3 regions of the Kribbella sp. NPDC051936 genome follow, and region 3 is predicted to be linked to each of the others. Evidence: riboswitches for the same ligand, from Rfam matches in the RefSeq annotation. Region 3 holds a riboswitch; each other region holds the start of a gene.
What was found. A riboswitch is a leader RNA that binds a small molecule or an ion and turns the genes downstream of it on or off. The one in region 3 is predicted to bind ZMP and ZTP.
Positions count from the first base shown of each region.

Region 1 (2,249 bases), on a different contig from region 3:
AGCGCCGACTCGGCCTGCCGGCCGGTGATGCCGTACGACGAGACGTCCAGCAGGACCAGGTGGTTCTCGGTGCCGTCCGTCACCAGCTTGACGCCGCGCTTCATCAGGCCGTCGGCAAGCGTGACCGCGTTGTCGGCGACCGCCTGCGCGTACTCCTGGAACGAGGGCTGCCGCGCCTCGGCGAGCGCGACGGCCTTCGCGGCCATCGTCTGGCTGAGCGGGCCGCCCAGGACCATCGGGCAGCCGCGGTCGACGGACTCGGCGTACTCCGGCTGGCACAGGACCATGCCGCCGCGCGGGCCGCGCAGCGACTTGTGCGTCGTGGTCGTCGTGACGTGCGCGTGCGGGACCGGGTCGAAGTCGCCGGTGAAGACCTTGCCCGCGACCAGGCCGGCGAAGTGCGCCATGTCGACCATCAGGGTCGCGCCGACCTCGTCGGCGATCTCGCGCATCTTCGCGAAGTTCACCTTGCGCGGGTACGCCGAGTAGCCGGCGATCAGGATCAGCGGCTTGAACTCGCGGGCCTTGCGCGCGACGTCGTCGTAGTCGAGCAGCCCGGTCGCCGGGTCGGTGCCGTAGGAGTGCTGGTTGAACATCTTGCCGGAGATGTTCGGCCGGAAACCGTGCGTCAGGTGACCGCCGGCGTCCAGCGACATACCGAGCATCTTCTGGTCGCCGAGCGCCTTGCGGAGCTTGGTCCAGTCCTGTTCGGTCAGGTCGTTGACGTGCTTCGCGCCCGCCTCGGCCAGCGCCGGGGACTCGATCCGCTGGGCCAGGATCGCCCAGAACGCGACCAGGTTCGCGTCGATGCCCGAGTGCGGCTGGACGTAGGCGTGCGGCGCGCCGAACAGGGCCCGCGCGTGGTCGGCCGCGGTCTGCTCGACGGTGTCGACGTTCTGGCAGCCGGCGTAGAAGCGGTGCCCGATGGTGCCCTCGGCGTATTTGTCCGACAGCCAGTTGCCCATCGTGAGCAAGGTGGCGGGGGAGGCGTAGTTCTCGCTCGCGATCAGCTTCAGCGAGGATCGCTGGTCGGCCAGCTCGGCCTTGATCGCGCCGGCGATGGTGGGCTCCACCGCGGCGATCACCTGCAGCGCGTTGTTGTACGCGGCCGACGCGGCGGCGGCGTCGAAGGGTTGAGTCATCGTTGTCTCTCCTGCGGTTGCAGTGGGTCGCCGGCACCCAGGCGCACGGTGCCCGCGTTCTTCGCTCCCCGGTGGTTCTCCACCTAGCGCGCCAGTCGCGACTCGCTCACCCTATCGCGCGCTCGACGATCTGCTGGAACGGCGTCGTCCTCGGCAGCGTGCCGAACACCCCGCCCCAGTCCTTGGCCAGCCGGGACGCCACGAATGCGTCCGCAACCGCGGGCGTCGAGTGCCTGATCAGCAAGGAAGCTTGCAGGCACAGGGCCATCAGCGCGGCCAGCCTCCGCGCGCCGGCTTCGGCGTTCTCGATGTCAGCAAGCGCTTGCAGTACGTCGTTCACCGCCGCGTCGAGCCGCTGATCCGCACCCTGCACAGCGGCCATCTCGGTCAGCCACGCGTCGAGCGACTCGGGCCTGCGCAGCGCCCGCAGGACGTCGAGGGCGTTCACGTTCCCCGACCCCTCCCAGATCGAATTCAGCGGCGACTCGCGGTAGAGCAGCGGCAGCCCGGACTCCTCGACGTACCCGTTCCCGCCGAGGCATTCCAGCGCCTCGGCCACCATGAACGGCGTCCGCTTGCACACCCAGAACTTCGCTAGCGGCAGCGCGATCCGCCGGAACGCCGCCTGCTGCGGGTCGCCCGCGGTCGCGGCGTCCACAGCGGCTGCCAGGCGCATCCCCAGGGCCGTCGCCGCCTCGGACTCGATCGCGAGATCCGCCAGCACGTTCTGCATGGCCGGCTTGTCCGCCAGCAACCCACCGAACGCGCTTCGGTGCCGCGTATGCCAAACAGCCTCGACCAGCGCCCGCCGCTGCAGGGCCGCGGAGCCGAGCACACAGTCCAGCCGGGTCGCCGCGACCATCTCGATGATCGTCCGCACCCCGGCGCCCTCGTCACCCAGCCGGTACCCGATCGTGCCGTGGAACTCGACCTCCGACGACGCGTTCGACCGGTTCCCGAGCTTGTCCTTGAGCCGCTGCAGCGCGAACGGGTTCCGGTTGCCGTCGGCAAGAACCCGCGGTACGACGAAGCAGCTCAGTCCGTCCGGCGCCTGCGCCAGGACCAGGAAGAGGTCCACCTGCGGCGCGGAGCAGAACCACTTGTGCC
Region 1 covers NZ_JBFAXS010000004.1:684,963-687,211, forward strand. The annotation lists gene AB0L64_RS17225 (glycine hydroxymethyltransferase) at 1-1,142, opposite strand, end outside; ZMP/ZTP riboswitch at 1,171-1,251, opposite strand; gene AB0L64_RS17230 (acyl-CoA dehydrogenase family protein) at 1,249-2,249, opposite strand, start outside.
Region 1: another riboswitch for ZMP and ZTP. It lies ahead of AB0L64_RS17225 (glycine hydroxymethyltransferase); the one in region 3 lies ahead of AB0L64_RS32640 (bifunctional 5,10-methylenetetrahydrofolate dehydrogenase/5,10-methenyltetrahydrofolate cyclohydrolase).

Region 2 (2,249 bases), on a different contig from region 3:
ATCCTGGTCCCGTCCGTGATGACGCTGCTCGGCCCGCGCGCCTGGTGGCTGCCGCGCTGGCTGGACCGGATCGTGCCCGACATCCAGCTCGAGGGCGGATCGCCGCCGGCGCCCCCGGCGCCACGGGAGAAGGTGGGCTCGGCTCCCTGATCAGTGCCGGAACAGCCGGACACCGGTCACGGTCCGGCGGATGCCTCGCTCGGCGCACGCCGTCGCGACCTCGCCGGACCGGATCGACCCGCCGGGCTCCACGATGTGCGTGACGCCGTACCGCTGCGCCTCGTCGACGTTGTCGCTGAAGGGGAGTACGCCGTCGGACACCATCGTGACGCCGGTGAGCGGCTCGTCCGAGCGGCGGGACCACCAGAGTGCGGCCTTCTCGCCGGCCAGGCGGGTGCAGTCGACCCGGGACTGCTGGCCGGCGCCGATGCCGATCGCCACCGCGTCCTTCACCATCACCACGGTGTTCGACTGGGTGTAGCGGGCGACGATCAGGCCGAGCACGGCGTCGTCGGGGAGGTCGCGCGGCACCGGCAGCGCGTCGCGCTCCTGCGTCAGCCGCGCGCCGAAGATCTCGCGTACCTCCTCGGCCGGCGGCTCGAACTCCGGGTCGACCTCGAGCACCAGGTAGGTCCCGCGCTTCTTCGCGGCCAGGATCTCGACGACGCCCTCGTCGTAACCGGGCGCGATGATCCCGTCCGAGACGACCCGCTTCAGCACCGCCGCCAGCTCCAGGTCGACCGGATGCGAGACCGCCACGAAGTCGCCGTACGACGACTTGGGATCGGCGTCCCGGGCCCGGGCGTACGCCGCCGCCACGGTCTCGCCGAGTGCCGCGCCGGCGGGCGAGACGTGCTTGTACGACGCCGCCGCCGGCCTACCGAGCGTCTCCGTGGCCTCGCGCACCAACTGCCATCCGGTCAGGGCGTCGAGGATGTTGATGTACGACGGTTCGCCCGCGACCACCGTGAACGGCGGGTGCTCGACAGCAGCCGTCTGATGAGGATTCGTTCCGTACCGCAGGCGCATCGGGACCTCCGAGTCGATCGGAGGCGCCCAGGCGGACGACGCCCTGTAGTTCGCTCCCTGGTGGTGATCCACCCTCGCCAGTCGCGGTGGGGCCAGACTACTTCGTGGCGCGGACGACGAGCATCGGCGCGTCCGCGGTCAGCGGCTGCCCGTGCCATCCGCTCTCGATCGTCACGCCGCTGAACCCGGCCTGCCGCAGATCGGCCGTGATCTCGTCGGCCGTCCGGAAGTACAAGACGTTGCGGTAGACCGCGTCGTGGCCGTCCGGGAAGACGTTGTGGGCATCGAACACCACGCGCCCGCCGGCGATCTCGATCAGCTCGAGCCACTCCTTCAGATGTCCGGCCGCCGTGTCGCGCTCGCCGTACGTCGCGTCGCTCGTCCACTGCTCCCACGCGCGGGCCGCCGGATTGCGCGACTCGAACGCGAACATCCCACCGGGACGCAGCGCGGCGGCGAGCGCCGTCACCGACGCCTGGTGTTCCGCGACGTGCATCATCGTGTTGCCGCTGCTGACCACGAGATCCGCGTCGCCGCTCGGCTCGACCACGTGATGGTCGCCGTCGATCCAGGTGACCGCCTCGGCGCCCGGCTGGCGGCGTGCGTAGCCGAGCATCGTCGGGCTCGGGTCGATGCCGATCACCGCGCGACCCGGCGCGACGAGGGACCGGGTGAGGAGACCGGTACCGCAGCCGAAGTCGATGACCTTCGTCGTGCCCTCGGCCAGCGACCGGTAGTAGGCGTGGTCGTCGCCCGGCGGGTTGTCCAGGTCGTACAGATGCACCAGCTGCTCGTCGCCGTACGGATCGTCAGTCACGTATCGCATGCTAGGCAGCCGCGTCGGCCGCGGACCAGGAATATCGGGGAGCCGGTGCGGGGGACGAGTGCCGCACCGGCTCGATCAGGGGATCAGACCGCGGAGACCCAGGCGTAGATGTCGGCGGGACGGCCGGCGTTCTCGGCGTGCTGCGGGTCGAACGGCCCGTGTTTGCGCACCTCGTTGCCCGAGTTGCCCTCGACCGTGGTGATCCTGCCGTCGGTGCCGACGGCAACGACCACGCCGGTGTGCACGCTGGTGTCGGTGGTGTCCGGGCCGGTGCCGTAGAGCACGATGTCACCGGGCTGCATGCCGGTGTCGCCGTCATGCGTGCGGCCCTTGCCCTGGCCCCAGGTGTGGGTCACTCCGATCGGGAGAGGGGGCGGTGGAAACCTTCGAGCGC
Region 2 covers NZ_JBFAXS010000008.1:245,230-247,478, reverse strand. The annotation lists gene AB0L64_RS28670 (MMPL family transporter) at 1-150, shown strand, start outside; gene AB0L64_RS28665 (5-aminoimidazole-4-carboxamide ribonucleotide transformylase) at 151-1,029, opposite strand; ZMP/ZTP riboswitch at 1,048-1,117, opposite strand; gene AB0L64_RS28660 (class I SAM-dependent methyltransferase) at 1,127-1,846, opposite strand; gene AB0L64_RS28655 (CHAP domain-containing protein) at 1,939-2,211, opposite strand.
Region 2: another riboswitch for ZMP and ZTP. It lies ahead of AB0L64_RS28665 (5-aminoimidazole-4-carboxamide ribonucleotide transformylase); the one in region 3 lies ahead of AB0L64_RS32640 (bifunctional 5,10-methylenetetrahydrofolate dehydrogenase/5,10-methenyltetrahydrofolate cyclohydrolase).

Region 3 (2,249 bases):
CGGTGGAGGCATTCGACTTCCCGTACTCCGACGACGACGCCGTACCGGTCGAGGTGCCGGCCGGCTCGGCGGTGATCTTCAACGGATACCTCTTGCACCGATCACTGCCGAACACCGGCCGGCGCGGACTCCGCCGCGCGCTCGCCAACCACTACATGAGCGCCGAGTCGCTGCTCCCCTGGCACTCCGTGCCCGACGGCGTTCACGTCGCCAAGCACGACTACCGCGACATCGTCATGGTCGCCGGGACCGATCCGTACGCCTACAAAGGCATCGACGACGTCGCCCGGCCGCACTCACGCCCGGACAAGGACGGCGGCTGCGACCGCTAGGACATGCCCTGGCTCAGCTGGGCCTCGGCGGCGTCGACGGTTTGCTCCAGCAGCAGGGCGATCGTCATCGGCCCGACGCCGCCCGGGACCGGCGTGATCAGCCGGGCGACCTCGGCCGCCTCCGCGAAGTGCACGTCACCGACGTTGCCCTCGTTGTAGCCGGCGTCGACCACCACGGCGCCGGGCTTCAGCCAGTCGCCGCGGACGAAGTTCGCCTTGCCGACGGCGGCGATCACGACGTCCGCGGTCCGGACCAGCTCCGGCAGGTCCCGCGTCCGGGAGTGCGCGTACGTGACGGTCGCATTCGATGCCAGCAGCAACATGCCGGCCGGCTTGCCGAGGATCGGGCTGCGGCCGATCACCACCGCGTGCGCCCCTTCGAGCGGTACGTCGTAGGCCGCGAGCAGTCGCATGATCCCGCCGGGCGTCGCGGACCGGAACCCCGGGTCGTTGGTGTCGTTGGTGTCGTTGGTGTCGTTGGTGTCGTTGGTGTCATTGAACGCCATCGCCGCGAACGAGCGCATGGTCACGCCGTCGACGTCCTTCGCCGGGTCGATCGCCTCGAACGCGGCCCGCTCGTCGATCTGCGCCGGCACCGGGTGCTGCAGCAGGATCCCGTGCACCGCCGGGTCGCCGGACAGCTTGGTGATCTCCGCGACGAGTTCGCCGGTGGTCGTCGTGGCCGGCAGTACGACGCTGCGCGACGCGATCCCGGCCTTCTTCGACCGGTTCTGCTTCATCCGCACGTACGTCGCCGACGCCGGGTCGTCACCCACCAGAACGGTCGCCAGGCACGGCTGGACGCCGTACCGCTCCTGCAGGGCGCGGGCGCGCTCGGCAGCCTTGGCGACCATCTCGGCCGCGAGATCGGTCCCGATCATGAGATCAGCGGTCATCTGGAGCACTCCTGTGTCGCAGAAGGTGCCCAGGCGCGCGGCGAAGCCGGATGGCAGACCGTTCCCCGGTGGTCGTCCACCTCAGCGCCAGTCGCGGTCCGCCGCCAGGATACCGGCCCCTTACGCGCGCTTCAGCGCGAGGACGGGGATGGTCCGGACACCGGCGGTCCGGCGTTCGTAGTCGGCGAAGCCCGGGTAGCGGCGCGCCTGCTCGGCGTAGATGCGGTCGCGCTCGGCGCCGGTCACGTCGGTGACCGTGACGTCGTGCTTCTCGGTGCCGATCTCGACGGTGCCCTTACCGGCGGCGACGAGGTTGCGGTACCACTCCGGGTTGGTGGGCGCGCCGCCCTTGCTGGCGAAGACGTAGATCACGTCCGGGTCGGTCTCGTCGGCGAGATACATCGTCGGAGCGACGTACTCCTGCCCGCTCTTGCGGCCGTAGTGGTGCAGCAACACCATCGGTGCACCCTCGAACTGGCCTCCGACCTTGCCTTCGTTCGCCCGGAACTCCTCGATGATGTTCGCGTTCCAGTCGCTCATATCGATCCTCCGCAGTGTGTCAAAGCAATCCTGCGTGGTCCAACGCCAGATAGGCCGCGTCGATTCCGGTCATCGCACCGGGAGTGCGCAGCTCGGCGCGGAACGCGTCCACGGTCAGCTCGACCGGGACACAGTCCTCGGTCTCGTCCAGCTGCTGCTTCCCGTCCGGGCGGCAGCCGCGCGCGATCCCGACGTACTTGCGGTACGTCGAGGACGCCGACGACCACTGCCAGCCGACGATGTCGAGCGACTCGCAGAGGTAGCCGGTCTCCTCCTCGAGCTCCCGGGCGCCGGCGAGCGCGGGGTCTTCGCCCGGCTCGACGTAGCCGCCCGGCAGGTTGGTGACGACCCGGTCCGGACCGGCCCGGAACATCCGCACCGTCACGATCCGGCCCTCGGGGGTCAACGGCAGCACCGTCACACCGGACGTGATCCCGGCCGCGGACTTCGGGCCGAACACGTCCCAGTCGACCTCGCGGCC
Region 3 covers NZ_JBFAXS010000009.1:481,700-483,948, forward strand. The annotation lists gene AB0L64_RS32635 (phytanoyl-CoA dioxygenase family protein) at 1-332, shown strand, start outside; gene AB0L64_RS32640 (bifunctional 5,10-methylenetetrahydrofolate dehydrogenase/5,10-methenyltetrahydrofolate cyclohydrolase) at 329-1,228, opposite strand; ZMP/ZTP riboswitch at 1,249-1,333, opposite strand; gene AB0L64_RS32645 (nitroreductase family deazaflavin-dependent oxidoreductase) at 1,349-1,768, opposite strand; gene AB0L64_RS32650 (NUDIX hydrolase) at 1,788-2,249, opposite strand, start outside.